Regions from separate parts of the Butyrivibrio sp. TB genome, predicted to be linked through region 3. Evidence: predicted binding sites of a transcription regulator. Region 3 holds the regulator's gene; each other region holds the start of a gene.
The links. The regulator Rex, encoded in region 3, represses fermentation and respiration genes when NADH is low (regulators of the CRP and FNR family bind a similar motif). The targets are predictions, from matches to a motif close to ATTGTTAANTANTTAACAAT.

Region 1 (7,515 bases), on a different contig from region 3:
AGACATTCTTGAACGTAATGGTCACACAGTTATTGGCGAAGCAGTAGATGGCAAGGAAGGTTATGACTTATATCAGACACTTAAGCCGGATATTGTCACCATGGATATCACTATGCCGGTAATGGATGGCATAGACTCTTTAAAACTTATTATGCGATTTGACCCTCAGGCTAAGGTTATCATGGTAACTGCAGCCGGACAGAAGCAGAAGATGATGGAAGCTCTCAAAATAGGAGCTGTAGAGTTTATCTCTAAGCCACTTGATGAGGAGGCTATTGTAAAGACTTTAAAAGAGCTCTCATAAGAGCTCTTTATGTCTTACAGTATTTTCAGACTAAGCCTCGTGTTGTGAGTAAAGTAAGTGGCTACTTATATCCATCCGCCATCAAGCGTTATGATCTGTCCTGTCATATAGCTGGGGGACTCTATAACTTTTAATACCATAGCTGCGACTTCTTCCGGCGTGCCCAATCGGCCCGCCGGTATTTCGTTTCTGAGATCTTCCATATCATCGTCAGATAGATGAGACCTGTTCATATCCGTATCGATGACACCGCAGGATATGGCATTTACACTTATATTGGATGGCGCCAGTTCTTTGGCGAGAGCTCTTGTAAATCCATTAACACCGCCCTTGCTTGCAGAATAGGCAACTTCAGTAGAAGCTCCTACCTGCCCCCATACAGAAGAGATGTTGATGATCTTTCCTCCTCCCTGACGTAGCATTAAGGGGACTGCACATTTTGAAGTGTTGAACAAAGATGACAGATTAGTCCTTATAACATTGTCCCACTCGTGAGGTTCCATATCTGTCAGAAGACCAAGCCAGGCAATTCCGGCATTATTGATAACAACATTAACTCTCGGAATCTGCTCGAACATTTCAGCAACATCGTTATAATTTCCGATGTCGCATACAAAAGGTATACAGTTGATCTCGTATTTAGCAGAAAGCTCTGCACTATACGACTTTAAGTCATCGCCATGTTTAAGGCATGTAAGATACAGATTATAGCCTTTATTGGCAAGCTCATTGGCTATAGCTTTGCCGATGCCTCTGGATGCACCTGTTACAAGAACGTAATCGTCCATTTTATAACTCCTTTTATAATAAGACAGTCAGTGCACTGGGTATTGTCCTGTGAAAAACTGTCCGTATTTTATGTTTAGATAATAAACAATAATCATAAATTGCTTACAAAAGCCTTGTTATAAGCTAATGTTAACAAAGTAATTGACAAAAGACAAACTTTATGAGTATTATAAAAACATAGAAAGATTGCACGCAATTAAATAGCACGATAAAAATACGAAATGTTTTAATAATGTCCACGAATCATAAGGAGGTCTATTTATGTACGATACACTCATTATAGGAAGCGGCCCTGCAGGACTTTCAGCAGCAGTATATGCCAAGAGAGCTGATCTTAATGTTGCAGTTATAGAAAAAGAGTTTACATCAGGCGGCCAGATCCTTAACACTTATGAAGTTGATAACTATCTTGGATTACCGGGTATCAATGGTTTTGATATGGGAATGAAGTTTAGAGAACATGCTGATAAACTCGGGGCTTTATTCCTTGAAGGTAATGTATCAGGAATAGAAGTAGTAGAAGAAGGAAATGATACTAAGCTTCCGGTATTTAAAGTTAATACTGACAATGGATCATATGAGACACATACCATTATCATAGCATCAGGTGCTAATCATTCAAAACTTGGCGCACCTGGTGAAGATGAATTTACAGGAGTAGGCGTATCATACTGTGCTACATGTGACGGAGCGTTCTTTAGAGGCAAGACCGCAGTTGTAGTAGGCGGAGGTGATGTAGCAGTAGAGGATGCAATCTTTCTTGCAAGGGGATGTAGCAAGGTATATCTGATTCATAGAAGAGATGAACTCAGAGCTGCCAAGACACTTCAGAATGAACTTCTGTCCCTTCCCAATGTAGAAGTTGTTTGGGACAGTGTTGTTAAAGAGATAAGAGGAAGCAGTAAAGTTGAATCTGTTCTTGTGCAAAATGTTAAGACAAAAGAAGAAAATTCTCTCGATACAGATGCATGCTTTGTTGCTGTAGGAATCACACCTGAAACAGAAAAATTCAGAGACCTTGTTGAGTGTGATGAAAAAGGATATATAATAGCTCCGGAAACTGGTGCTACTTCACATCCCGGAATCTACGTAGCCGGAGATGCAAGAAAGAAACGCCTTCGCCAAATTGTTACGGCTGTAGCCGATGGTGCTAATGCTGTTACAGCTATTCAAGACTATCTTGTGGGAAAATCGTAACAATTTTTTACTTGAAATTATATATTCAACTCGGACAATTTTAATAAGAGAGGCTCAAGTTGTCAGATAACTTGAGCCTCTTTTGTTGATAAAAGTGTCAAAATAATAGCCTTTAAAAGCACATATTTTGTGGAATTTTAAGATAAAGTAAATTATTAAATCTTAAAATTGCCACAAGTATTGACAAAATTAGACTCAAGGGTTATATTAAATATCGGTGTAACAATTTCGTAACAATGTAGGGAGGCCAAACATTGAACAGATTTGGTAGGCAGTTCGCCGTATGTATGTTGACGGCTGCTGTAACATTTACAGGCGCGGGAATAGAAGCAATGGCTGGTTCATCAGTGACATCAGTACTTCCTTCCGCCGGAATTGGATATGAACTTGCTTCAGATCAGGTAGAAGTATCAAACCTTCAGGAAGACGCACAGTCTGATTCATCAGCTAACTCAGCTTCCGATGGTTCGAGCTCATCAACAAGCAGCTCATCCGGATCTTCAACGACCTCAACTAAAGAGACTACTAAAACTACTCCTCTTTCATCAAGAGTAGATGAAGAAGTTCTTAACGATATTGAAGAGGCAACCGGTGCTACCACCACTACTAATGACGAGGAAGAGACATTTTCAAACCTTGTTATCGCTCAGGTACATGACTATGTTAATGTAAGAAGTGGACCTAGTGAGAATGATGAGATAGTTGGTAAACTTTATAATAATTCCGTAGGTACTTACCTTGGAGAAGAGAATGGATGGTATCAGATCAAATCAGGTTCTGTTACCGGATATGTCAAAGCTGAATACTGTGTAACAGGAGAAGCTGCTGTAGAACTTGCACCAAAGGTTGGTACACGTATTGCTACAGTAACAACTACAACACTTAAAGTTCGTAAGGAAGCAAGTACAGAGTCAGAAGTTCTTGGACTTGTTCCTATCGATGATGAACTTGTTGTAACAGAAGAGTTGGATGGCTGGGTTAAAGTCGAGATCGAGGAAGGTGAAGGTTACGTATCAATGGATTACGTAAGACTTTCTACTGAATTCGTTGAGGCTGAATCCAAAGCCGAAGAGGAAGCAAGACTTGCTAAGGAAGAAGCTGCCAAGGAAGCTGCAAGAGCGTCAGCTAGTGCTAATACTTCCAAGTCATCATCTTCATCAAGCGTTAAGTCAGCTGAATCCTTCACAACAGAGAAGAGCTCTATCGGAGAAGCTGTTGCAGCATTTGCTGTACAGTTCGTAGGTAATCCTTATGTATATGGTGGTACAAGCCTAACAAACGGATGTGACTGCTCTGGCTTCGTAATGAGCGTATATGCTAACTTTGGTGTTAGCCTGCCTCATTCATCAGCTGCTGACAGAAGTGTAGGTGCTGCTGTAGACGGACTTGCAAATGCACAGCCTGGTGATATCGTATGTTACTCAGGACACGTTGCTATCTACATTGGCGGTGGCCAGATAGTACATGCTTCTACATCCAAGACCGGTATTATCATTTCTAACGCTAATTACAGAACACCACTTGCTGTTCGTAGAATTTTCTAATCATAAGATATTATTAACTGCCCTTTGCATAATGCAAAGGGCAGTTTTGTCTTAATGGAAATACATTTGTCTCCTGTCATGACTTCCTGTCATGAACAAACTGTGAACAATGCTAATGTTAGCTATGTTTAATTGCATATTTGAATGTAAAGATGCTATACTATACCTATCAAAGGAAATCATCAATTATTTCCGAGTAAAGAGGTGACTGCCATGAAATTTACAATTATAGGTAAGAACATTGATGTAACTCCCGGACTTAAATCAGCGGTTGAAGACAAGCTTGGTAAGCTTGAGAAGTATTTTAATCCTGATACCAATGTTAATGTAACACTTCATGTTGAGAAGGACCGTCACAAGATCGAAGTCACGATCCCGGTCAAAGGTAAGATCATCCGTTCTGAGCAGGTCAGCAGCGATATGTACGCTTCTATTGATCTCGTCGAAGAAGTCATCGAACGTCAGCTCAAGAAATATAAGAATAAGATCGTTGACAAGCATCAGGCTGAGAAGAGCTCTTTTAAGATGGAGTTCTTAGAGCAGGATTACATGGATGATGACGATATTCGTATTGAAAGAGTCAAGAAGTTTGATCTTAAGCCTATGTATCCTGAAGATGCATGCGTACAGATGGAACTCCTTGGACATAATTTCTTTGTTTTCATCAATGCAGAGACAGATGAGACCAACGTAGTTTACAAGAGAAAAGGCAACACATACGGTCTTATTGAACCTGAACTTTGATATGCTTTTTGTAACTGAATAAGTAGTATTAGAGGATGTGCATTATGATGATTTTGCACATCCTCTTTTTGTTGCTTTTTTTCTTGAAGAAACTATGTAAATAGATATATAATTTTCATTGGTGAGTTTCCATTGAAAACTATACGCTATCTTGATTATAAATCGTTCCGGATGCTGTATTCATCCACGTTTCCATATACTGAAACCCCGCTTGGGTATGAGCAGAATTTTTTTGAATTGTAAACGCTTACACTTTGTTAAAAATATTGCAATCTCAGCAGACATTATGTTATAATGAATCTGTTGTGATAAAAAATTAACAATCGTTACCATCTTAAGGAAAATACTCATTAAATATGAATATACATGGTAACAAAAGCTTTACAAATTTATCAGGCAATACAACTAAATATGTAACTCAAAGCTCTCAAATGAGCTCAATTACACAACGGAGGTATAAAAATGGCAAAGAAAGTAGTTTTAGCTGGTGCATGTCGTACAGCAATCGGAACAATGGGTGGATCTCTTAGCACAATTCCTGCAGTAGATTTAGGTGCTATCGTTATCAAGGAAGCTCTTAAACGTGCAGGTGTTAAGCCTGAAGATGTTGATCACGTATACATGGGATGCGTTATTCAGGCAGGACAGGGACAGAACGTTGCTCGTCAGGCTTCTATCAAGGCTGGTCTTCCTGTAGAAGTACCTGCAGTTACAACTAACGTTGTATGTGGTTCAGGTCTTAACTGTGTTAACCAGGCAGCTCAGATGATCATGGCTGGAGATGCTGATATCGTTGTTGCCGGTGGTATGGAGAACATGTCACTTGCACCATTTGCACTTCCTAATGGCCGTTACGGATATCGTATGATGTGGCCTAGCCAGAGCCAGGGTGGTCTTGTAGACACTATGGTTAAAGATGCTCTTTGGGATGCTTTCAATGATTATCATATGATCCAGACAGCAGACAACATCTGCAATGAATGGGGTCTTACACGTGAAGAGCTCGATGAGTTCGCAGCAAAGAGCCAGAACAAGGCTTGCGCAGCTATCGAATCTGGTGCATTCAAGGATGAGATTGTTCCTGTAGAGGTCAAGAAGAAGAAAGAGACTATCATCTTCGATACAGATGAAGGTCCTAGACAGGGTGTTACTCCTGAATCTCTTTCTAAGCTTCGTCCTATCAACAAGGATGGATTTGTTACAGCTGGTAACGCTTCAGGTATCAATGACGGTGCTGCTGCACTTGTTGTTATGTCAGAAGAGAAGGCTAAAGAGCTCGGCGTTAAGCCTATGGCTACATTCGTAGCTGGAGCACTTGCTGGTGTTCGTCCTGAAGTAATGGGTATCGGACCTGTAGCAGCTACTAAGAAGGCTATGAAGAAGGCTGGTATCGAGAACGTATCTGAGTTCGATATCATCGAGGCTAACGAAGCATTCGCAGCTCAGTCTGTAGCAGTTGGTAAGGATCTTGGAATCGACGTTGACAAGCAGCTTAACCCTAACGGTGGTGCTATTGCTCTTGGTCACCCTGTTGGAGCTTCAGGTGCTCGTATCCTTGTAACACTTCTTCACGAGATGCAGAAGAAAGACGCTAAGAAGGGTCTTGCAACTCTTTGCATCGGTGGCGGAATGGGATGCGCTACTATCGTTGAGAAGTACGAATAATTAAACTTACAGAGGGTGTGATAGCCTGTATGGACTTATCTACACCCTCTTAATACTGGATAAAATCGGAGGACGAATCAATGAGCTTTGTTTTATATGAACAGAAAGATAAGATCGCTGTTGTAACTATTAACCGTCCGGAAGCACTTAATGCTCTTAACTCAGCTGTTCTCGATGAACTTAATACAGTTCTTGATAACATTGACTTAAATACAGTAAGAGCACTTGTTCTTACAGGTGCAGGAGACAAGTCTTTTGTTGCCGGCGCTGATATCGGAGAGATGTCAACACTTACTAAGGCAGAAGGCGAAGCTTTTGGTAAGAAGGGTAATGATGTATTCCGTAAAATTGAGACACTTCCTATCCCTGTTATTGCAGCTGTTAACGGCTTTGCACTTGGTGGTGGATGTGAGATCTCTATGAGCTGTGATATTCGTATCTGCTCTGACAATGCTATGTTCGGTCAGCCTGAAGTAGGCCTTGGAATCACACCTGGATTTGGCGGAACACAGAGACTTGCTAGAACTGTTGGTGTTGGTATGGCCAAGCAGCTTATCTACACAGCACGTAATATCAAGGCAGATGAAGCACTTCGTATCGGTCTTGTAAATGCTGTATACACACAGGAAGAGCTTCTTCCTGCAGCTGAGAAGCTTGCTGCTACAATCGCAGGCAACGCTCCTATTGCTGTTCGTGCTTGTAAGAAAGCAATCAATGATGGTCTTCAGACTGATATTGACAGCGCACTTGTTATCGAAGAGAAGCTCTTTGGTTCATGCTTTGAGTCAGAGGATCAGGTAGAAGGAATGGCTAACTTCCTTCGTAAGAAGGATGATCCTAAGAAGGTTAAGCACGTAGATTTCAAGAACGCTTGATCTGACAGGATTTATGAAACAATATGAATCTTATCATCATAAATGAAAACTGTTTTTATCAAATGATAAGATTATATTTTTTGACAGAAAATAATAGATAAAATATATCTAAGGAGGATTTACAATGAAAGTAGCTGTAATTGGTGCAGGAACAATGGGTTCAGGTATTGCACAGGCATTCGCACAGTGTGACGCTGTTGAGACAGTATATCTTTGCGATATCAAGCAGGAGTTTGCTGATGGCGGTAAGAGCAAGATCGAGAAGAATCTTGGACGTCTTGTTAAGAAGGAAAAGATGACTCAGGAAGCTGCAGACGCTATCGTAGCAAAGGTTAAGACTGGTCTTAACACAATCGCTACAGATCCTGATCTTGTAGTAGAGGCTGCTCTTGAAGTT
Region 2 (7,515 bases), on a different contig from region 3:
TGAACTGTTTCAGCTTCATCGTAGTCATAGGAGATGTTGCTGATCATAAAATTGTAAACATTGGAGATGACATCAAGATCAGAATTGGCACTTAAGGCAAGCTGGCTCCCCATGTCGATTGCTTTCATATCGCTGGTGAACCATACATACTGATTGGGATACAGATAGGGAAGGAACTCATCTTCAAGTGCGCTTTCGATAGTAGCAGTAAGTCCGAGAGAGTATTGATTTCCGGATATATTTTCGTAGATATTTATAAGATATGATCCGGTACCTGCTGAAAGAGGGAAGACTTCATCAAGCCCTCCTCCTGTAGTCATATCATAAGTATATGTAACCTGATCAGGACCTGTGATCTGTAGCTTGACCTTTTCATTGGAACCTGTGTATTTGGCAAAAATATAGCCTTGATCAGAGTTGGAGGCATCTATTATGGCAATATCGTTCTCGTATACTGTAGTGCCTGGTTTCTCCGGCACAAGAACGTGGGGAGTGTTGTCACGACTTCCTTTGACAGTGCTGATCTCATAGCTTGTGCTGCTGACCTGAGCCTTATCTGAAGGTGTGCCGGTATTTGCGCTGCTTTGAGATCTTGTAGTATCGGCGGGCGTAGACGCAGTATTCGAGCAGGCCGATATTATAAGTAGTGATAGAATGAGTATAGCAGGAGTATATAATATTTTTTTTCTATATAAAAAAATCATATGGATTCTCCTGGGTGTCCCCTGTCCTCTGGTACAAGCCTGAAATGCTATATTACAAAAATAAAATGGGCTATCTATGAACATAAACACCTGATCAGGAAGAAGATCACAGGTCGTGGAAAACAGGCTTTCTGTCTTTGAAAGTACAATAAGATGTAAAGCCTGCTTTTAAGGCGGTCTTCCTGGCTCTGTCAAAAGCATATGCCACATGTTCCGGCTTATGAGCATCTGAACCAAATGTTATGATACGTCCGCCAAGCTCTTTGTATCTTGCAAGTATTTCGCCGCAAGGGTTGGGGTCGTTCATACCACTTTGGAATGATTTGGTGTTCACATCGAGACCTTTGTTTTCAGAAATAAGGATTTTCAAGATCTCATCAATTATATCGGAGAATTTTGTAAAGTTATAATCACTTTGACAAGGAATATATCTGACAATATAGTCAAGGTGCCCCAGAACATCGAAGTTATGGAATATTTTGATATTTTCCAAAGTACATTCATAAAATTCTCTTACGGCATCGTCTATGGATCTTCCTTCATAATATGAGGGGTAGTAAGGGTCTTTGTGGTGGCACAAGTGATTGGAACCTATAACAAATTCAAAAGGATATTTGGAAAGAAAATTTTCATTCTGCTTTGTTATCTGGGGCTGGAGCCCAAGTTCTATTCCATAGCGGATGGTGATCCTGGATCTGTATATTTCCTGTAATCTAAGGAAATCCTGTCTATAAGAATCTGCGTCTATCTCAAAAAAACCTTCCGGGTTATCAGGCCCTATCGGATAGTCCAGATCCATGTGCTCTGTGAAGCATATCTCCTGTAAGCCCTTGTCTATCGAGCTTTCGATCATGTTCTTCATGGGAGCTGTGCTGTCTCCGGAATGTTCACTATGCATATGATAATCGGCAATAATATTCATGGATGTGGCCTTTCTGGGTGAGGAGTGTTTTCGTAATTGGATAAAGATATTATTGTGATAATACCATAAGTATGTAGATGTGGTCACTGTGCGATTTTAATATCTTTTAATGTCTTTTAAAGCGTTGTATAAAAAAGTTAATAAGATGAAAGAAAAACGATAAATAAAGCTTCGTATAAAGAGTTGTATAAAGTGGCATATAAAGTGCTGGTAAAGGGATATATATAGATATTATAACGTGTTTGCGTTAATTTATCTGTAAATGTTATCATAAAAACGATAACTTATCAGAACATGTGCTATATTTTACTATATTGTAAGAGAATGGTCTAAGTTATAAGCAATTTTTAAACTTTTTACATTTGCAGACTTGAATTATTCTAATAACTTTTGTAGAATAGAAATTGCTGATAAAAATTTGTCAATCATGGATGGTTTCGTTTTAGAATTCCGTCTTTGAAATTGGAAATAGCAGCAATATAACCAAATATTTCATTTTAGGAGGAACTTAAAATGGCAGTTAAAGTAGCAATCAATGGTTTTGGCCGTATCGGTCGTCTTGCATTCAGACAGATGTTCGAGCACGAAGGAACAGAGATCGTAGCAATCAACGATCTTACAGCTCCTAAGATGCTTGCTCACCTTCTTAAGTATGACTCATCACAGGGCAAGTATAAGTACGCTGATAAGGTTTCTTACGGCGAAGATTCCATTACAGTAAATGGTAAGGAGATCAAGATCTACAAGGAAGCAGACGCTAATAACCTTCCTTGGGGCGAGATCGGAGTAGACGTTGTACTTGAGTGTACAGGTTTCTACACATCAAAGGAAAAGGCTCAGGCTCACATCAACGCTGGTGCTAAGAAGGTTGTTATTTCTGCTCCTGCAGGAAATGATCTTCCTACAATTGTATATAACGTTAACCACGAGACACTTACAGCAGATGACAACATCATCTCAGCTGCATCTTGTACAACAAACTGCCTTGCACCTATGGCTAAGGCTCTTAACGACTTCGCACCTATCCAGTCTGGTATCATGGCAACAATCCATGCTTACACAGGTGATCAGATGATCCTTGACGGACCTCAGAGAAAGGGTGACCTTAGAAGAGCACGTGCAGGCGCTGTTAACATCGTTCCTAACTCAACAGGTGCTGCAAAGGCTATCGGTCTTGTTATCCCTGAACTCAACGGCAAGCTCATCGGAGCTGCACAGAGAGTACCTGTACCGACAGGTTCAACAACACTTCTTTTCGCAGTTGTTAAGTCTGACAAGGAACTTACAAAGGAAGCAATCAACGAGGCTATGAAGAAGGCTTCTGATCCTGAGACATTCGGTTACAACGAAGACGAGATCGTTTCTTCTGATATCGTTGGAATGACATATGGTTCACTCTTCGATGCTACACAGACAATGGTTACAGCTATCGGCGATGGCCTCTATGAAGTTCAGGTTGTTTCATGGTATGACAACGAGAACTCATACACATCTCAGATGGTTAGAACAATCAAGTACTTCGAGAAATTCGTTAAATAATTATTTTTAACCTAGTTCTTGCAGGAGGTCCGGTCCAATAGGACCGAACCTCCTTTTCATTATCGGGCCTTGTACAGATCCGGTTCAATCAAATTCATTCAGGAGGAAATATACTATGGCACTTAATAAAAAGTCTGTAGATGATTTCAACGCAAAGGGCAGAAGAGTCCTTGTTAGATGCGATTTCAACGTACCACTTAAGGAAGGTAAGATTACAGACGAGACACGTATCGTTGCAGCTCTTCCTACAATCAAAAAGCTTATCGCTGATGGCGGCAAGGTTATTCTTTGCTCCCACCTTGGCAAAGTTAAGAACGGACCTAACGAAGGTGAATCTCTTGCACCAGTTGCTGAAAGACTTTCAGAGAAGCTTGGTAAGAAGGTTAACTTCGTATCTGATTACAACGTAACAGGCGAAGCTGCTACAAAGGCTGTAGCTGAGATGGCTGAAGGCGATGTTGTTCTTCTTCAGAACACACGTTTCAGAGGCAAGGAAGAGACTAAGCCTGAAGATGCTGGTGAGAAGTTCGCACAGGAACTTGCTGATCTTTGTGATGACTATGTATGTGATGCTTTCGGTTCAGCTCACAGAGCACATGCTTCTGTATCAGTTGTTACTAAGTATGTTCGTGAAAAGGGCGGCACATGCGCAGTTGGTTACCTCATGCAGAAGGAGATCGATTTCCTTGGTAACGCAGTAGAGAACCCTGTTCGTCCATTCGTTGCTATCCTTGGCGGTGCTAAGGTTGCTGATAAGCTCAATGTTATCAACACTCTTCTTGAGAAGTGCGATACACTTATCATCGGTGGTGGTATGGCTTACACATTCCTTAAGGCTAAGGGATATGAAGTTGGTAAGTCACTTCTCGATGAGACTAAGGTTGATTATTGTAAGGAAATGATGGAGAAGGCTGATAAGCTTGGCAAGAAGCTTCTTCTTCCTGTTGATGCTGTATGTATCGACGAGTTCCCAAGCCCTATCGACAATCCTTCTATCAACACAACAGTTGTAGATGCTGATAAGATCCCTGCTGACAAAGAGGGTGCAGATATCGGACCTAAGACTATCGAGCTTTACTCAGAGGCAGTTAAGTCTGCTAAGACTGTAGTTTGGAACGGACCTATGGGCGTATTCGAGAACCCTGTTCTTGCTACAGGTACTAAGGAAGTTGCTAAGGCTCTTTCAGAGACAAGCGCTACAACAATCATCGGTGGTGGTGATAGTGCAGCTGCTGTTAACCAGCTTGGTTATGCAGACAAGATGAGCCACATCTCAACAGGTGGCGGTGCTTCTCTTGAATTCCTTGAAGGCAAGAAGCTTCCTGGCGTATATGCTGCAGACGACAGAGCATAATTTGCGCGAATAAGCAGAGTCAGATGAGAAAACATGTAGATGGATGCTTGCATACAGATACATGTTTTCGAATATGACGAGCAACGCGAACGAGGAAATGCGTAGCATTTTCGAGTCTGCTTATGAACAATCAAAATTCGGAGGAATAACATAATGGCACGTAGAAGAATTATTGCCGGCAACTGGAAGATGAACATGACACCTTCAGAAGCTGTAAAGCTTGTTGCTGAGCTTAAAGATTTAGTTAAGAACGACGATGTAGACGTAGTATACTGCGTTCCTGCAATCGACATCGTTCCTGTAGTAGAAGCTGTAAAGGGTACTAACGTAAATGTTGGTGCTGAGAACTTCTACATTGAAGATAAGGGTGCTTTCACAGGCGAGATCTCAGCTCCTATGCTTGTAGATGCCGGTGTTAAGTACGTTATCATGGGACATTCAGAGAGAAGAGATATCTTTGGTGAGAATGATATCCTTATCAACGCTAAGGTTAAGAAGGCATTTGCTGCTGGCCTTAAGCCTATCCTTTGCTGTGGTGAGTCACTTGCTCTTCGTAAAGCAGGTACTTACAAGGAATGGATTGAAAGACAGATCACATGGGATCTTGACGGCGTAACAGCTGATCAGGTTAAGAATCTCGTAATCGCTTACGAGCCAATCTGGGCTATCGGAACAGGCGAGACAGCTACAGCTGATCAGGCTCAGGAAGTTTGCGGATTTATCCGTGAGCTTATCGCTAAGCTTTATGATGATGCTACAGCACAGGCAGTTCGTATTCAGTACGGCGGATCTATGAATGCCGGCAACGCTGCTGAGCTTCTTTCAAAGCCTGACATTGATGGCGGTCTTATCGGTGGAGCAAGCCTTAAGCCTGACTTCGGTAAGATTGTTAATGCTTGATGCATAATGCTTTGAATTTGTAAATGTTTATTAAGAGCTGTTTTCTTTAGGTACTTCCTTTGGGAAACAGCTCTTTTTACTCTCTACATGAGGTTATATATGAAGAAGGTTTGCGATTATTGTAATTCTCAATACGACGATACCTTGGAAAAATGTCCAAATTGTGGTGCTCCTAATGATAATGTCAGGAAAGCAACCGGTGTTCCGACTACAATAGAGGAGCTTAAGAAGTGGTACGATGATCATCATCTGCCACCGGAAGATGTCACGAGATTTTTTATCGGAAAGAATATAAAAGAACCTAAAGCATTCGGTATCTATAAGGATGATTCAGGTGATTTTGTTGTATATAAAAATAAGGCTAACGGCCAAAGAGCGGTGAGATACAAGGGCGGCGACGAGTCTTATGCCGTTAATGAACTGTATCAAAAGCTTAAGGATGAGATTGTAAGGCAAAAGGCAGATAATGCAGCAAGAAGATCCGGCCAGAGCAATCACAGAGTTGGAAAAGCGGTAAACAGGACTTGGAATTATATAAGGTATGGCTTTTGGGGAATCATTGGGCTTTCCTTTGCAGCGGCGTATTCAAATATATTCCAATATGTTGCCTGGGTAGCGGTTCCTGTTATACTCTATTGTGCATGGAGAGCATATAAAAATCCGGCATTTAATAAGAAAAATGTTATAAGGAATGCTATCATAGCCATCATTGCAGCTGTCATCTTGACTCTTGTCGGCGTTTTGCTACAGCCGGTCAATAAAGACGGTTATTACTTAATAAACGGTAATACCTACTACAGCAGGTATGATTCGTGGTATGCCTATGATCCTGAGATTGATGACTGGTACTATTATGGCACAGATCCTTATATAGGCTCTGATACTGAGTACACTGACTATTATGAAGGCTCGTACTCATATTCTGATGATAGTATTGGAACATCATTTACTGATAGTGACTATTATGAGGAGAATTTCAGCTCTTCAGATTCTGACTGGGACTCTGATTCAGACTGGGATAGCAACGATTCCTGGGATTCGGGCGGTTCGGACTGGGATTCCGACTGGTAATCAAGAATATTTATTTGGTGTCATTTCAATATCCCCAAAGGCTATCATTATTTGAGAGTCTTTGGGGATGTTTTGCTGTGCAAGTTTAACTTTGCTGAGCAAGATTTTTGTATCTTTTGAAGGGCAGGTTATGTATAATAAGCGTTGGTATTTAAGACAGTAGGAGATGATGATATATGATAAAAGCACTTGTTTTTAGTGATTCACATGGGAATCAGGCTTATATGAAGCAGCTGATCAAGGATGAAGCACCTTTTGACGTACTGATACATGCAGGCGATCTTGAAGATACACTTGAGAATGTTCTTGGGCCTGTAGACTATCATACGCATATAGTTAAGGGTAACTGCGATTATGGCAGGAACCTACCTCTTGAGAAGATATTCAAGCTTGGCGGAAGGAATGTGCTGCTGCTTCATGGTCATTCCTGCGGCAATATGCATTGCCATCCGGGGATGGATATGAACAGGATGGTATATTATGCTCAGAGTAAAGGCTGTGATATGCTTATATACGGTCATACACATATTCCTCATTACGAAGTTCTTGATGATGGTTTTATAATCCTAAACCCCGGCAGTATCTCACTTCCGAGACAGTCTGATATGAACAGGACGTATGCAGTACTTGAAATTGAGGATACAGAAGTTAAGGTAACACATAAAAAATATCAGGCATAAGGATGGTTGAGTAGCCAAATAGGTCTATCGACGAGAAAGTGGAACACTTTCAAACTTATTCTCATATTTATAAATGCATTAATCGTAACAAAGAGGTTAAATACATGAGTTTTAAGGACAATACTGATAATAACAACATAATCCTAATAGGAATGCCAGCCTCCGGCAAGAGTACACTTGGAGTAATTCTTGCTAAGGTTCTTGGCTATAACTTTATAGATTCAGATATTCTCATTCAGGAAAAACAGGATCGAAAGCTTAGTCAGATCATAGAAGAAGACGGCATAGATTCTTTTATCGAGATAGAGAATGAAGTTAATGCTTCTATAGACGTACAAAGGACAG
Region 3 (7,515 bases):
TAGTAAAGTCGAAATAGAAAGTGCTATTAATGCAATTGTTTATGGTTGTAAAAATAGCAAACATAGTTCAGGTAAATATAATTCTATAAAGGAAGTACCAGAACCTCTTTTAAGAAGTACATACTATGAAATTATAAGTCATACTTATGATTCAGAATTATATAAGGGGGTAAAAGCATACTTCGATCGATATATTAGTAACCTTGAACAGGATGCATTAAATCCAGATTTTATGGAATGAAATCCAAATATAATTATTTTAGAGATTGTCGGTTATGCTGTTAACCATATTACTACTTACCGACAGACAAAAGAACTAAAGACTGTGATCTTACAAGAAATAGATGATGCTAAGATCATAGATGAATACTCTGAAACAGGTAATCAGTGATTTATGAAAAAGATAATAATTTTAGTTTTAGCAGTTATAATCGTTGCTTGCCAGAACTGACAATAGAGGAGAAGTAAATTATAAAAGCAAGGGTATATCTTCTGAATAGGAGATTAGGCCCTTGCTTTTTTTCCTAAAGTATAGCCAGCGTCATTCTGACAACATAGCCCACTTGTCATACAACACTTCAAGCTTTGCAGTGATATCTTCCTGCTCATCTGTACGCTTACGAAGCTCTGCAAGGTCGGTAGCAATCTCTGGCCTTGACATCTCTTCGTTAAGAACTTCATTGCGCTCTTCAAGCTTTGCAATCTCTTCTTCACAAGCCTTCAGCTCTTTTTCCTTCTTCTTCTGCATAGCAGCTGCGGCCTTCTGTGCCTTCCAGTCAGCCTTACCATCAGAAGCATCAGCGCTATCACCTGCATACTGGAAGCTGTTAGCCTTAATTGATGAACTAGAAGCGCTGTTATTGCTGCTTGTAGAAGCCGCACCACCAAGCAGCACGCCACTGGCAGCAGCGGTAGCAGTAGCAGACTGATTACCTGCAAGGATCTGAGCCATACGCTCATCATGGTGCTCGAGATAATAGTCGTAGTTACCAAGATAGTTAACAAGCACGCCGTTTGTAAGATCTAGGATCCTGGTAGCAGTCTTGTTGATGAAGTATCTGTCGTGGCTTACGTACAGGACAGTTCCCTCATAGCCGTTAAGAGCACTTTCAAGAACTTCCTTACTTGTGATATCAAGGTGGTTTGTAGGCTCATCGAGAAGCAGAAGGTTTGCTTCAGAGAGCATAAGCTTTGCAAGTGACATACGACCCTTTTCACCACCGGAGAGGTCGCCGACACGTTTAAATACGTCTTCGCCAGTAAAGAGGAAGGCAGCAAGCGTATTTCTTATCTCTGTATTATTGAGAGTCGGGTACTCATCTGAAATTTCTTCAAAAAGAGTCTTTTCATCATGAAGCACGTGGTGTTCCTGATCGTAGTAACCAGGGTGAACTTTGACGCCAAGGGTTATCTTGCCTGCATCAGGTGGCAGAAGACCATTGATGATCTTAAGCATTGTGGTCTTACCGGTTCCGTTATCGCCGATTATCGCAACGCGCTCGCCTCTTTTTATTTCGAATGATATATTCTCAAAAAGGTGGGCATTGTCAAAAGACTTTGAGATGCCCTCAACGTTAAGTACGTCATTACCTGATACGCAGGATGGTGTGAGCTTTATCTTCATCTCATCATCAACTTCTGTAGGCTTTTCGATACGCTCGATTTTCTCAAGCATCTTTTCTCTGCTCTCGGCACGCTTTATGGATTTCTCACGGTTGAAGCTCTTGAGCTTATCGATTACTTCCTGCTGGTGCTTGATCTCCTGCTGCTGATTGATGTAGGCGTGCCATGCTATAGCGCGGCGCTTTTCTTTTTCTGTAGCATAGAAAGAGTAGTTGCCGTTGTAGATGCTGGACCTTGTCTGGTCGATCTCGACAATCTTGTCTGCAATCTTATCAAGGAAATAACGGTCGTGGGATACGATCAGTACGGCGCCCTTGTAGTTGAGAAGATAGGTCTCAAGCCACTGTATGGAATTCATATCAAGGTGGTTAGTGGGCTCGTCCAGGATGATAAGGTCAGGCTTTTGGAGAAGGAGCTTACCAAGGGCAACTCTTGTCTTCTGGCCTCCGGAGAGGGTACTGATGGACTTTCCGAACTCTTCATCTGTAAAGCCAAGACCTCTGGCTACTCCGGCGACTTCGCTCTGCCAGGCGTATCCGTCGATAAGCTGGAAGTGGTGAGTCATTGCGGTGTAGTCATTCATGAGCTTTGTAAGATCGTCTCCTGTAAGGACCTTCATCTGTTCTTCAGCTTCGCGGATCTTCTCTTCAAGTTCTATTGTATCTTTTTTGACAAGCTTAAGTTCATCATAGATCGTATTGCCTGAATCTATGTTCTGGTTCTGCGCCAGGTATCCAAAACTTGTATCCTTGGCAAAAACAACTTCGCCTTCGTCAGGTGACAGCTGACCTGTTATTATCTTTAAAAGTGTAGTCTTGCCGGCTCCGTTGATACCGACGATGGCTGCTTTTTCATTTGCTTCTATGTGAAAAGAAACACCTTTTAAGATGTCTTTACCGTCGAAAGATTTACATATATTGTGACATGAAAGTAACATGATATACCTCGCATCATTTGTGCTTTGAAATGCAGGCTCAGTCTTGAAATGGCTGGCCTTGTATTTTATTCATAACAGCAATATATTACACTGATTAGGACATAATTTCAATTGACTAAAGTTTAACGATTCGCTACAATTATAGAGTGATACAAAATTAACAATAATAACAGATCAGGAGGAAGGCGCATGGATAAAGAAATATCCCAGGCAGTAGTCAGCCGCCTGCCCCGTTATTTCAGATATCTTGGTGAGCTTAAGGCTAGCGGAGTAGAGAGGATTTCATCTCAGGAACTTTCTGATATAATGAAGGTTACAGCCTCACAGATAAGGCAGGATTTCAACAATTTCGGTGGATTTGGACAACAGGGATATGGCTATAATGTAGAGTATCTGTATGATGAGATCAGTAAGATACTTGGCATTGACAAGAAGCACCAGCTCATCATTATAGGAACGGGTAATCTTGGTACAGCTCTGGCGGGTTATACCAATTTTTCAACAAGAGGATTTGTTTTCAAGGGTGCATTTGACCGTGACCCGGCTCTTCAAGGCAAGATGATAGGCGATGTTGAGATACGTCCGATAGAAGAGATTGAGGATTTTATCAAGAAGAACAATATCGATATCGCAGTTCTCACAATCCCCAAGGATCAGGCAGTTCCAATGGCCGACAGACTTATTAAGGCAGGCATCAAGGCAATATGGAATTTTGCTCATGTGGATCTTGATGTTCCGGAGAATGTTCAGGTTGAGAATGTTCATCTTTCAGACAGCCTTATGAAGCTGTCATACAACATTAACCGTTATGAAAGATTCCATGGCGGTAAGAAGTGATTTTTGGCAATATATAAATCGATAGTGATTGGCAGGCTGTGCTGGGACTTAGGTGATTCCGGCGGCCTGTCATTTATATTGATGATATATAGTATAATAAGTATAGGGGCTTTAAAAGCGGTTCTATTACAATATTTTAAGTCCATGATCTTAAATATATATGAATGCAGGTGTGTTCTAATTTAATTCGGGGGATTATCCGAAATACTAAATGCAGGTTTTCGTTGTTTGAGATATAGTCGTGCCTAAGAGGAAGGATGCTATGTCCAGAGAAGAAGATGTCTATATGCCGGCTCTACTTGGCAAGAATATACCAATTGTAACAACTGATGAGAAGTGGAAGCTGCTCTTTGGTGAAGAGGGTGTTAGTGATGAACTGCAGGCTCTTGCCGATGAGCTTAATAAGCTTGTGGATGAGCAGGCCAGGTTCAAGCAAAAGATCAAGGATATAAAGCGTCTTAAGAAGACACTGCTTGATGAAGTGATAGGCATATCTGACAGGCTTAATAAGGGCGATAAGTCTGCAGGTAAGGAGCTTGATGACAGGAAGAGACTTATAGGGGATTGTAATGCTCAGATTGAAGAGCTGGAAGATCGGCTTTTAGGACTTCCCAGAGAGATATATCAGCTCAATTATAAGGTTATGGTGGCATCCATGTCTGTATGCTACGAAAGACTTCATCGCAATACAGATGAGATCAACGAGATCGATGAGTGGCTATCCAATACGAGAAAAGAGCTCAAGAAACAGGTCATTAGACTTCAGGAAGGTGAGATGGAGAATTTCAACCTGTATTCATATATGCATGATATCTTCGGACCTGAAGTTATAGATATATTCGATATGGAATATGATCCCGAGAGAAATCACAGGATCAGAACTCCGGGGTCAGGATCCATACAGACGTAATGTACTGGCTTATTCGTAATTGGTCAATAATTAGTACTGACTCATTCATAATAAGCAAAAAGGGGACATATGCAGTATTTAGTAACAGCCAAAGAAATGAAAACATGCGATCGTAATACTTCAGAGCACTTTGGGGTTCCATCCATTGTACTTATGGAAAGAGCTGCTCTGGCTGTTGCTGCCAGAATCGGTGAGTGGAAGAGAGCTATGCACACTTCCAGAGCTTTTAATGTTCTGATCGTTGCAGGACACGGCGGCAATGGCGGTGACGGGATAGCTATCGGAAGGATTTTGTATCAGCATGGCTACAGAGTGCAGATAGCTCTTGTTGATGACAAGGACTCTAATCCTGATACTGTATCCCAGAAGAAATGCGCAGAGGCGTATAATATCCCAATGGACACTTTTTCCAATGTACGAGCCACCAAATCACAAATGGAATGGGATATCATAGTAGATGCTGTCCTTGGAATCGGATGTACCAAAGATGTAGAAGGCGAATATGCCGAAGCAATAATGTATATCAATGAATGTAAGAAGCTCAAGGATGAATCTACTCTTGTAGTCGCTGTTGATATTCCATCCGGCATAGATACTGATACAGGAAGTGTTCATCTTCTTGCTGTTAAGGCGGATCTTACTGTTACATTTAATTTTGCCAAGATGGGGCAGCTGCTGTACCCAGGTACTGAGTACTGCGGGCAGTTATTTGTAGAAGATGTCGGTATTACAGTGGACGGTTTTCTTGGGAATCTTCCTGAATATTTTTTCTTTGATGAGGGTCCCGAAGATCTTCTTCCAAGGAGAGTTGGCTATGGTAATAAGGGAACATTCGGCAAGGTTTTAGTCATTGCCGGAAGCGATAAGGTTACGGGCGCATGCCTTCTGTGTTCCAAGTCAGCATTCCATACAGGTGCTGGTATGGTCAAAGTATTTACGACACTAGCTAATGTAGAAGCTATTAAAAGCAGTATTCCTGAGGCAATGTTTGATTCATATGCCAATATTGAGACTGACAGCAATATAGACAAGATCAGAGATATACTTATTGAAAATATGAAGTGGGCGTCCGCTATAGTTATAGGCCCAGGGATTGGAACAGGAATGGTTGCCAAGGCCATCCTTAGCATCGTACTAGAACATTATGACAAGTTCCTTGTTGCGGATGCAGATGCCATTACTCTGATAGCACAAGATAGCCATATAAGCGAGCTTGCAAGATCCTATTCTGACTCTAAAGACAAGCAGCTTGTTATAACTCCTCATGTTGCTGAGTTTGCAAGGCTTTACAATGCTGCATTTGGCGATGAGCGTCCTGAGCCTGTTACGGTCTATGATATTAAGGAAAATATGTTAAAGTGGCCTTTGGCACTTTCGGAGTATTATAACTGTGTAGTAATATGTAAGGATGCAAGGTCTGTCGTGGCGGGAGCCGGTAAAAGGCAGATGTATGTTAATATATCAGGTAACAGTGGCATGGCAACTGCAGGATCAGGCGATGTGCTTGCAGGGATAATCGGAGCTTTGAGCTCAAGAAAGCTTGGAGCCTTCCAGACTGCCTGCATTGGAACCTTCATACACGGTCTTGCCGGCAATCGTGCGGCTTCCAGAGTGGGAGAGTATTATATGACAGCAAGTGATATAATAAAGGAACTTGCAAATGTTCTTCCGGAAAAATAATAATAGAATTAAGAAATTGCTTTTTGAATCATAGAAAATATTTTTGATCGTAGAAACTGTCTTTGGATTATAGGAGCTGTTTTCTTGGATCATCAAAAGATATGGTCATTGGGCAATCTCTGAATTCATTAAGATAGAAAGCGTATTTATAAAATGAACTCACATGAAATAGTTAGCAGACAGAATCTTTCTAAGGAGATGGCATTAAAATACCCGAGGGTATGTGCTGCAGTTGATCTTGATGCAATTCTTTCAAATATGCATTCAATGCATGACAATTTAAGGCCTGAAACCAAGATGATCGCAGTTATCAAAACTGATGGTTACGGTTTTGGAGCAGTACCAATTGCAAAATTACTTGAATCAGAGGACTATATTTGGGGATACGCCTGTGCAACCTGTGAAGAGGCGATGGAGCTTAGGGACAATGGGATCAGAAAACCTATACTTATTCTGGGATACACATTCCCTTTCTCTTACGATACCCTTATTGAAAATGATATAAGACCGGCAGTGTTCAGATATGATCAGCTTGAGCAGCTTGAAGAAAGAGCTGCAAAGAGGTCTGAGACTTGCAAAGTTAAGGTTCATATTGCTGTTGATACATCTATGGCCAGAATAGGTGTTCGTCCTAATGATGACGGTGCTCTCTTTGTTAAGAAAGCGCTCTCCATGAAGCACATCGAAGTTGAGGGAATCTTCACTCATTTTGCCAGAGCTGATGAGAAAGACCTTACAGATGCTATAGAGAAAAAAGATATATTCGCAGCTTTTATAGAAAGAGTAGAAAAAGAAAACGGCGTTAGGATTCCTCTACATCACTGTGCGAATTCTGCCAGCATCATAAGTATCCCGCAGGCTCAGATGGATATGGTAAGGGCCGGAGTTACAATGTATGGAATGAAGCCTTCTGAGGATGTTCCTACAGACAAAGTGAAGATCACGCCTGCACTTGGACTGTATAGCCACATCGCTTATATTAAGGATGTACCTGCGGGTGTTGCTGTTAGCTATGGCGGAACCTATGTTACAGATAAGCCTACAAGGATTGCTACTATCCCTGTTGGATACGGCGACGGATATCCAAGAAGCCTTTCTAATAAAGGCTATGTCCTTATCCACGGTCATAGAGCACCTATCCTTGGACGTGTATGCATGGATCAGTTCATGGTTGATATAAGTAGAATCCCTGAAGCTTTGGAAAATGATGAAGTCACTATTATAGGATGGAGCGGCGATCAGCATATATCAATTGAAGAACTTGGAAACTTGAGCGGACGTTTTAATTACGAACTTGCCTGCGATCTTAATCCAAGAATCCCAAGGTTGTATATTAAGGGATAGGCGTACATGGAAATACATCCCTGTATTTCCGGACATGTACTAGATACATCCTGTATCTGGTACATGGAAATACATCCATGTATTTCCAAGCATGTACTGGATACATCCTGTATCCGTACATGGAAATACATCCTTGTATTTCATAATAATTTTTGAGGTTACCTACTTATGCTTTTTACCAGTG

Region 1: BMX21_RS10500 (acetyl-CoA C-acetyltransferase) is a predicted target of Rex. The motif match lies at 4,883-4,902, and genes of this name have one in related genera.
Region 2: gap (type I glyceraldehyde-3-phosphate dehydrogenase) is a predicted target of Rex. The motif match lies at 2,033-2,052, and genes of this name have one in related genera.

Annotation. Positions count from the first base shown of each region.
Region 1 is NZ_FOER01000014.1:18,256-25,770, reverse strand. It holds gene BMX21_RS10525 (response regulator) at 1-304, shown strand, start outside; gene ymfI (elongation factor P 5-aminopentanone reductase) at 370-1,092, opposite strand; gene BMX21_RS10515 (NAD(P)/FAD-dependent oxidoreductase) at 1,355-2,290, shown strand; gene BMX21_RS10510 (C40 family peptidase) at 2,545-3,834, shown strand; gene hpf (ribosome hibernation-promoting factor, HPF/YfiA family) at 4,048-4,578, shown strand; gene BMX21_RS10500 (acetyl-CoA C-acetyltransferase) at 5,041-6,243, shown strand; gene BMX21_RS10495 (enoyl-CoA hydratase-related protein) at 6,324-7,118, shown strand; gene BMX21_RS10490 (3-hydroxyacyl-CoA dehydrogenase family protein) at 7,243-7,515, shown strand, end outside.
Region 2 is NZ_FOER01000003.1:71,141-78,655, reverse strand. It holds gene BMX21_RS02710 (transglutaminase-like domain-containing protein) at 1-704, opposite strand, end outside; gene BMX21_RS02705 (histidinol-phosphatase HisJ family protein) at 811-1,626, opposite strand; gene gap (type I glyceraldehyde-3-phosphate dehydrogenase) at 2,140-3,165, shown strand; gene BMX21_RS02695 (phosphoglycerate kinase) at 3,281-4,519, shown strand; gene tpiA (triose-phosphate isomerase) at 4,673-5,419, shown strand; gene BMX21_RS02685 (hypothetical protein) at 5,519-6,490, shown strand; gene BMX21_RS02680 (metallophosphoesterase family protein) at 6,667-7,170, shown strand; gene BMX21_RS02675 (shikimate kinase) at 7,275-7,515, shown strand, end outside.
Region 3 is NZ_FOER01000010.1:27,139-34,653, reverse strand. It holds gene BMX21_RS08265 (hypothetical protein) at 1-241, shown strand, start outside; gene abc-f (ribosomal protection-like ABC-F family protein) at 542-2,560, opposite strand; gene BMX21_RS08255 (redox-sensing transcriptional repressor Rex) at 2,750-3,397, shown strand; gene BMX21_RS08250 (hypothetical protein) at 3,660-4,307, shown strand; gene BMX21_RS08245 (NAD(P)H-hydrate dehydratase) at 4,377-5,987, shown strand; gene alr (alanine racemase) at 6,141-7,331, shown strand; gene BMX21_RS08235 (hypothetical protein) at 7,500-7,515, shown strand, end outside.